DNA from 4 places in the Exiguobacterium sp. E4787 genome. Region 1 is predicted to be linked to each of the others. Evidence: predicted binding sites of a transcription regulator. Region 1 holds the regulator's gene; each other region holds the start of a gene.
The links. Region 1 encodes LexA, which represses DNA repair genes until DNA is damaged. Its sites were predicted from a motif close to CGAACATATGTTCG; they were not measured.
Positions count from the first base shown of each region.

Region 2: KNP80_RS14385 (YolD-like family protein) is a predicted target of LexA. The motif match lies at 831-844, and genes of this name have one in related genera.
Region 3: KNP80_RS02455 (Y-family DNA polymerase) is a predicted target of LexA. The motif match lies at 1,411-1,424, and genes of this name have one in related genera.
Region 4: parE (DNA topoisomerase IV subunit B) is a predicted target of LexA. The motif match lies at 1,202-1,215, and genes of this name have one in related genera.

Region 1 is NZ_JACSLY010000001.1:79,923-82,127, forward strand. Features, by position in the region: gene KNP80_RS00415 (hypothetical protein) at 37-273, opposite strand; gene lexA (transcriptional repressor LexA) at 479-1,099, shown strand; gene KNP80_RS00425 (metal-binding protein) at 1,099-1,539, shown strand; partial or broken gene KNP80_RS00430 (P-loop nucleotide/nucleoside kinase family protein) at 1,625-2,155, opposite strand; gene KNP80_RS00435 (DNA alkylation repair protein) at 2,176-2,205, opposite strand, start outside.
Region 2 is NZ_JACSLY010000016.1:39,589-41,793, reverse strand. Features, by position in the region: gene KNP80_RS14390 (AlwI family type II restriction endonuclease) at 1-330, shown strand, start outside; gene KNP80_RS14385 (YolD-like family protein) at 467-808, opposite strand; gene KNP80_RS14380 (JAB domain-containing protein) at 1,178-1,633, shown strand; gene KNP80_RS14375 (hypothetical protein) at 2,035-2,205, shown strand, end outside.
Region 3 is NZ_JACSLY010000001.1:479,077-481,281, reverse strand. Features, by position in the region: gene KNP80_RS02460 (YolD-like family protein) at 1-98, opposite strand, end outside; gene KNP80_RS02455 (Y-family DNA polymerase) at 95-1,390, opposite strand; gene KNP80_RS02450 (bifunctional 2',3'-cyclic-nucleotide 2'-phosphodiesterase/3'-nucleotidase) at 1,592-2,205, shown strand, end outside.
Region 4 is NZ_JACSLY010000008.1:62,272-64,476, forward strand. Features, by position in the region: gene KNP80_RS15990 (GGDEF domain-containing protein) at 1-345, opposite strand, end outside; gene KNP80_RS10200 (CoA-binding protein) at 699-1,103, shown strand; gene parE (DNA topoisomerase IV subunit B) at 1,233-2,205, shown strand, end outside.

The DNA of each region.
Region 1 (2,205 bases):
TACACAGTTTCGGGGGCTGTTCGCAATCAGAAAAGATTATTCGGCGGCGAACCACGTCGTCTTGTCGTCTTCTTTCTCAGCGCGTTCGGCGAGAAGCTGTGCCTCGAGCGACTCGGCCTCCGTCAAGGCGACTTCTTCTTCGACGCTGTGCTCGATCACCGGTTCGGTCGCGACGACATCGACGTCGTGGCGCATCTCCCCGACCATATAAAACGCGAACATTCCAAGTGCCAACATGCCGACTAAAATGATTCCATTGATTGTGTCTCTCATAACGATTACCTCCTGGGAATAAGAATACACGTTCTCGAGAACGTCTGTTCGTTTATCTGTTCTCATCATAAAACAAGAACTTCTGTTCGGTCAAGTAGAAAAAAACGAACGAATGTTTGTGCGCTCATGTGTTCTTGTGTTAAACTAAACCCATAAAGAATAGGATGCGTTCGCAGGTTATTCGACATAATCGAGGTGAAATCCATTGAAAAAAATGTCAGCAAGACAACAACAGATTCTTGATTTTATAAAAGCCGAGGTCCGGGCGAAAGGGTATCCACCTTCCGTTCGTGAAATCGGAGAGGCAGTCGGACTCGCATCGAGCTCGACCGTCCACGGCCACTTGGACCGTCTAGAGAAGCGTGGATTGATTCGACGTGACAAGACGAAGCCACGTGCCATCGAGATTTTAGATGAAGAGATGTCAGTCGTGGAAGACCATGATGCCGTCATGTACGTGCCGGTCATCGGGAAAGTCACGGCCGGTACGCCGATCACGGCGATTGAGAACGTGGAAGAGCACTTCCCGCTCCCGGCCCACGTCGTCGGTTCCGACAACGTCTACATGCTCTCTGTCTCAGGGGACTCTATGATTAACGCGGGGATCTTGGATGGGGACCGTGTCCTCGTCCGTCAACAGAACACGGCCGACAATGGAGAGATTGTCGTCGCCATGACGGATGAAGGTGAAGCGACCGTGAAGCGGATTTATAAAGAAGCTTCGAAAGTTCGCCTCCAGCCGGAGAACGACGAGCTCGAAGCGATGTATTTCGATAACGTGTCGATTTTAGGGAAGGTCATCGGTGTATACCGCACGATTCACTAATGGCTAGTGGCAAGACACATACCCGTACGAATCTCGTGGCAATCGGTGCTCTTGCGATTGCCACGCCTTTTATTGACATCGATGTTCCGACCGTGTTCCTGCTTGGCGCCCTAATCGGGACGTTCTGGCTCTCCCCGGACCTTGACTTAAAGTCGGACGCCTATTATCGATGGGGACCGCTTCGGGGCTTTTGGCTCCCTTATGTGAAGATTATGCCCCATCGGTCGTTATTCTCGCATTTTCCGCTCTTGAGCGATCTGATCCGGGTCATCTATCTCGGTTTCCCGCTCACGCTCGTGCTCACGGTCACGCCGTATGAGGAAGCTGTCAGATCGTGGCTCGACCTGAACGGGGCAGCATGCTTCTTCGGACTCGCTTTCGCGACGACGCTACATACGACGCTCGACTATGCGTCCACGTTCTTCAAACGTGCGTTTTAAGCAAATGCTTATGCCATACACCCAAAAGGGCAACCCGTCTATTAGACTGGGTTGCCCTTTTTAAACGTCTGAAGATATTAACGGATTAATCATATTCGACAATTCGAATTCCTTCCGACTCAGAAGGTGCTTCAAAAAATGAAGTGACATGATTGAACACTTCTTTTGTGTCAAATGCTGCCCGTTCAGGCATTTCTGTCCGCCTTTTAGCAATTCGTCTCATACACTGCTCGTCGCTAAGATTCAGATAAATCAATTGATGGTCTGCCCCAACCTTGTTCGCTATGACAAGAAACCATTGACGTAGACCGATTGTGTTGGCAGGGAAATCCATCACGACATTTGTCCCTACTTCAAGCATACGCTGGACAGTTGTTTCTACGATTGGTTTGAGCAGTTCAGAGTGTCGTCAGTAATCTTCGAACATATGAATCTGATTAGGATAAAGTGCCTGCAACCACTCATCCTCGGACAACCGTACCGCATGCTCTTCGAGCTCGAGTCGCTTGGATACCGTTGATTTCCCTGCCCCCATCTTCCCACAAAGAAAAAATAATATTCCTTTTCCCATCGTGATCATCTCTCCTGTCCACACAGATTTGGGTGCTGACATCATATTGTTTCGCAAAGTATGATTCAATCATCGCGTTTATACAACATGATATG
Region 2 (2,205 bases), on a different contig from region 1:
CCGAATGGATTTGGCTTAACGCAACAGCTCGCGAATTACATGGCATCAGAGTACATTCAAAACTATATGACATATGACGATAGTAAGCTTGAGTTTTATGGATATGTCACCTCTGGAGGCTTTACGGGTGAGAAAAAATTAAAGTCAATCACGTCTCTTGCGGAAAAATTAACAGGTGAAACGATCGAAGGATTAATGATCACGCGTGAGGTGTTGATTGGTTTTCTAGATTATTGTTTGGAGAATCAAATCCCTCGAGAAGAACGGGTCCGTTTATTTATTGAGAATGCTAAAAACAAAGGATTCAATGATTTAAAGCAATTCGTATAAATCAAAATACAAATCCAGTTATATAAGTGAATCGTGCCGCGAAGGGAAGAACAATTGTGTTCTTCCCTTCTATTTTTGGAAAGTCGAGGAGCGACACTTCGTTTCGTGACGCAGACTTCGAACAACCGCCAGGGCGTTAGTCTATCGATTGTTCCACGTGAATGATTGCCTCGAACGGCACATGGATGATCCCGTCCCTTTGATTGGCCAGCTCGACGGTCCGCTCCATGTAGTTTGTCCGGTGCACGAATCCTCTGAATCGTTTCATCTCCCGCTCCTCCACATATTTCACCTCCACCAGATTCCCACTGAAAATTGCATCATTCAGCACGTTTTCATAGACCGATAGGACCTGTTCGTCGATATCAGGCATCTCGATCTTTTGAATTTCTTTATAGTATTTCGTCAGTAAGGCTCTGTGTTCGGGCATGAGAAATGGGATCCATTTCAGCTCACCTCGATCGCGATACATCGTCATCACAATTCTCCTTTCATATAAACGAACATTTGTTCTTATTTTATACCCGATTTATCTCGTTTGAACAGCTCTTTTTTGATTATTGATCCGTGCGTCCTGTTTCCGTACTCTAGCTCGCTGGTCATCGGTGCAAGGGACGTCAAAAAAATGACGCGCCCTCCGGCCCGTCTTCCTCCGCTTTTGGCTCAAAGCAAGGCTTTTCGCTCGTTGGCTACGGAAGCCTAGTCCTGCATGCGCTCTACGCATTTTTTTGAGGCTCTCTCTGCGGTCGCCCTTGCACCGTCTCCCGACGCTCGCTTCGTTCCCGTCAACAGGACGCACAACGGTGTTCGTTCTGAGGTCAGCTTATCCGAAAGGGGACAAACCAACATGGAACTATCGTCAATCATCGAGGTCATCCGTATCAAGCAAGAGATTCGAGAAGAAATGGTCGCCCTCGAGCACGCCGTCATCCAATCACCTGACAATGCTCGGCAAATCGGGTCATCATTCATCGGGGATGATGACCGTGAGGTGTTCCTCGTCATCATGTTGAACACAAAGAACCGGGTCATCGGCGTCCACCGGGCGCATGTCGGGAGCGTCAATTCGAGTGTCGTTCACCCGAGAGAAATCTTCAAATGCGCGATTTTGAACAATGCCTCGTGCATCATCGCCTGTCACCAACATCCGAGCGGGGACCCGAGCCCGAGCCGGGAGGACATCCTCGTCTCCGAACGGTTGCATGAAGCGGGAGACCTCATCGGCATCCCGGTGCTCGACCATCTCATCCTCGGTGCGGACGAGTCATATGTCAGCATGAAACAGCGAGGTTACATGGGTTGAATGGAAAGGAGCGGGGCCGGGGGACCGGTCCTGTTCCGTCCGGTAAGGGCAAGGAGGAAAAACATACGTTTTTCTTTTATGGGATTTGCGACTCGCGTTGCTCTCGCCTGGATCCAGAATTCGGATCCGGGAAAAGGAATGTTTTCGCGTGGCGAAAACAAATGATTTGGTGAGAAGTCAAAGGCATAAAGAAATCATGTTGCTCTGTCTTTTCATGAATGTGTATTTGAGATGTTTGGATTGATGAAGAAATGAGTGCTTGTTTGGTGAAAATGGCCGTTTTTCCTACGTAAGCCCTGGGCTTGTTTCAAACAAGCCCAGGGCTTATATGAAACAAGCCGAGATGTCGAGTGGTCAGATTCAAGGTATCGTTGAGCTATCAACAGGAGAGGATGATTCAAATGAGTCACACATTGGACCAACAAACGATCAAAGAGATGAAAGAGGTATTACTTAGAAGACTTCCTGAACGGATGGACATCGATCCTGAAGCATTTGAGTTAGTAAGTATGGATATCCTTTGTGAGGTGAAAGAAGGAGAACGATTAAAACAAATGACGGTCTTCTTTAAT
Region 3 (2,205 bases), 400 kb from region 1:
ACGTGGGCGTAATATTTCTTCAGGAGCGCCACGTGCTCGGGCATGAGGAAAGGGATCCATTTCAATTCACCGCGGTCTTTGTATCGGGTCTGGCTCATGACGATTCACCTCCTTGTTTATGTCCGCCGATTAACCGCTGGCGGGTACGGAGCGGACTGTCTTTCAGTAAACTCGACGCCGGGCGGATCGTGCCGCGCCCGAAGCGGACGTTCAAGCTATCGACGAGGTCGAGGAAGTCGAACCGGCGTGCCCGGGCCCACTCGTCCTCGAAGAATGACAGCTGGACGTGGTCGCTCCTTGGCTCGAGTTTGCCGAGGGCGACCGAGACGTAACGAACCGCCTCCGTCTCGTCCCAGGCGTCGAGGAAGAGCGTCAACAACACCGGCAAGAACTCGCGCTCGTCCGCTGTGAAGCGGGCGAGCTTTTTTTGTTTGCTGAAGCCGCGCCGCTCGCTCGTCCGGGTGTAGCGGACGCCGAGATGGACGCTGCCGCCGACGAGTCCGGCCTGCCGCGTCCGCATCCCGACCTCCACGGCGATGGCCTGTAAGACGAGCCGGATGGCCGCGTACGTCGCATAGTCTTTCATGAGCGTGATGCCGTGGCCGATCGTCCGGGGCCGCTGCCGTTTCGCCCCGAACAAAGAGCTCGGTGGGAGGATTGTCGGCGACTCATCGATGCCCCAGGCGTGGTGCCACAGCTCGGCGCCGATGACGCCAAACTTCTCATGGAGCGTCTCGAGCGGATAGCGGGCGAGGTCGCCGATCGTGTCGATACCGAGCCGCCGGAGATGGACTTCCATCTTCGCGCCGACGCCCCACATCTTGCCGATCGGGGCCGGGTGAATTAATCGTTCGACGTCGTGGAGGAAACAGCTGGCGACACCCGTCTTCTTCCCATGCAAGTCTAGGACGAGCTTGGCGAGGACGTTGTTCGGACCGATGCCGATCGTGACCGGGATGCCGGTATAGCGGAAGACGGTCGAGCGGATGAGGCGGGCGACGTGCGCATCGTTCCCGAACAGCCGCTCCGTCCCCGTCAAGTCGACGAGCGTCTCGTCGACCGAGTAGACGCGGATTGCCTCCGGGGGTGCGAACTGATGCAAGATGTGGACGATTTGCACGGATACGTTCAAATAGTGGCTCATCCGGGCCTCGGCGTAGATGATGTGCCGCCGCTCGTGCCACGGCAACCGGTCGATGTGGAAGCGCCGGGAGCCGGTCTTGATCCCGAGTTGTTTCATCGGCGGTGTCGCGGCGAGGACGAGGGCGCCGTGATCTTGGAGGTTTGATAAGACGACGAGCTTCGTCTTGTACGGGTTCAACTTGCGGGCGGCGCACTCGCAACTGGCATAGAATGAGACGCTGTCGATACAAAAAATCCGACGTCGCATAGCCACCTCTCCTTTTTTTACGAACAAGCGTTCTGTTTTTCTCATCGTATCACGGTCTCACGCCGTCTCAAATAGAAATTGAAAAAGAATTTGTTAGATTTGAAATTTGAGGATTAATTTACAAAAAACAGATGGTTGCGTTTACAAGCTGATGATATAGTAAAAGATGTTGGGACATTTTTAGAAAAAGGGGAAATGGATATGAGAACAGCTTTAAAATGGACGATTGCGACAGCGCTCGTATTACCGGCGACGTTACCGCTCCACGCACCGAACGTGCTCGCGTCAGAAGACGTTGTAAAGCTCCGCTTCTTGGAGACTACAGACTTACATACGAACATCACGAACTACGACTATTTTCAGGACAAAGTCGACAACACAATCGGGTTGACGAAAGTCGCGACGCTCATCAAACAACATCGCGAGGAAGCAGGAACTGACAACACGTTCTTGTTCGACAACGGGGATACGCTTCAAGGGACGCCATTCGGGGATTACGTCCGCGAACAGCATCAGAAAGCACCAGGCGCGTTCGAACATCCGATGTATCAAGCGATGTCGGCACTCGAGTTCGATGCGGTCACACTCGGGAACCACGAGTTCAACTTCGGGCTCCAGTTCTTGTATGACGCGATGCAAGGATCGAAAGGCAAGCTTCGCTTTGTCAACTCGAACGTGAAGGACTTGTCGGGCGAGCCGATCGTCTCGAAATACAACGAGAACGGACAAGAAGTCCAAATCATCGAACGCCAAGTCGTCGACGGGGACGGCGAGACGCATACGATCAAAGTCGGTGTGTTCGGAGTCGTGCCGCC
Region 4 (2,205 bases), on a different contig from region 1:
GGACCGACTGACGTTCGGCATGAAGAATACGCCATAGGCGACCATGATGATGAAATAGTGGACGTTCGCACCCCAACCGAGCACGACCGTCGAGATAATCGCGTTATAGACGACTTCGACGAACAGACCGACGAAGAACGCCCGATACAATCGTTTATGTACAAAATAAAAGGATAACGTGTAATAGAGAATGCTGAGTAGATTCGACCAGGCGAGTACCGTGACGCCGAGTTGCCAAAACGTGATCAAGAACACGACGTGGATGAGCCAAGCGAGCGCGTTCCCGTAAAAAGTGATGCGGTAATTATATAGTGTACCGCGACGTTCCTCATAGGCAGTTCCCACGCGAACACCTCCTGAATCTTAGTATACCGAACTGTCATCGATTTGCCCATGGGCGTTCGAGAATCAAGTCAATCCCAACCTCGAAAACGTCTTGAATACGTCATTATGATTGCGTGAAATATCTATTTCACGCAACGTTTGTTCACACTTCATTTTCATCCGAGACACACATCGACCTGTGATCCGGAGAAATAACGTCATATAATCCGGTTTACATAATAAGTTATGGTGAACCAATTGATTTGTTTTAAAAATTTGAAAGAGTTACAGTTGTATGATAAAAGAAAATAAAGCTTGAAACGGTGATTCAGGTAAAGGTACACTGAGAACGTAAACAAAAGGGGGATTTCAGGATGGACGATCAACGTTTGAAACAATGGCTCACCGAGGCGAAGACGATTGCTGTCGTCGGCGTGTCAGCGAACCCGAACAAGACCGCGAACCAAATCGCAGACTATTTGATCTTGCAAGGTTACACAGTCATCCCTGTCAATCCAACGCTCGAGACGTGGAACGGACGCAAAGTCTATCCGACGGTCGAGAGCATCCCGGGGCGCGTCGATATCGTCGACGTCTTCCGACGCAATGAGTATTTGGCCGGCGTGGCCGAAGATGCCGTCCGACATGGGGATGTCGGTCTCGTCTTCAACCAGCTCGGGCTCACCAGCCCGGACGCCGAGCGGATCGCTCGCGATGCCGGACTCGACTACATCGAAAATCGATGCATCTATGTCGAGCACGCCCGCCTTCTCGGTTAAGACCTACCTCCTTGGTAGGTCTCCTTTTTTTCACGAGCCCCGCTCGCGGAGGGAGGCTTGCCAGAATCTAAAAACAGCTATACAATAGGATAGAAAAACGAACGTGTGTTCGAAATTGAGGTGACGAAGATGTCAACAGACTTATTTAATTACAATGAAGACGCCATCCAGGTGCTCGAAGGACTGACTGCTGTTCGGAAACGTCCGGGGATGTATATCGGTTCGACCGACCATCGCGGCTTGCACCATCTCGTCTATGAGATCGTCGATAACGCGATCGATGAGGCGCTCGCCGGATTCGGTGGCCAAATCGACGTGACCATCCATAAAGATGACGCGATCACGGTACGCGACCACGGGCGTGGTATGCCGACCGGGATGCACGCCTCCGGCAAACCGACGCCAGAGGTCATCTTCACGGTCCTCCACGCCGGCGGTAAGTTCGGCCAAGGTGGCTACAAGACGTCAGGTGGACTCCACGGGGTCGGCGCCTCGGTCGTGAACGCACTCTCGAGCAAGGTCCTCGTCACGATTTATCGCGACGGCAAAGTGTTCGAGCAGACGTTTGCCGACGGCGGGATTCCGCAGACGACGCTCCTCGAGACCGGAAAGACGCGTCAGACGGGGACGAGCGTCTACTTCAAACCGGACGCCTCGATCTTCTCGACGACGACATATAACTACGACACGCTCGCTGAACGGCTCCGTGAATCGGCATTCCTGTTAAAAGGATTGACGATCACGTTGACGGACGAGCGTTCGGATAAAGAAGAGACGTTCCATTACGAGGAAGGGATTGCCGAGTTCGTCCAATATTTGAACGACGACAAGGCGACGCTCCATCCGATCGTCTACTTCGAAGGGACGGAGAACGATATCGAGCTAGAGCTCGCCTTCCAGTTCACGGACGCCTATTCTGAGAACGTCCTCTCGTTCGTCAACAACGTCCGGACTCGTGACGGCGGCACACACGAGGTCGGCGCCAAGACGGCGATGACCCGCATCGTGAATGAATACGCCCGTAAGAACGGATTGTTGAAAGAAAAAGACAAGAACCTCGACGGCGGTGACGTCCGCGAAGGCTTGACGCTCATCGTCTCGG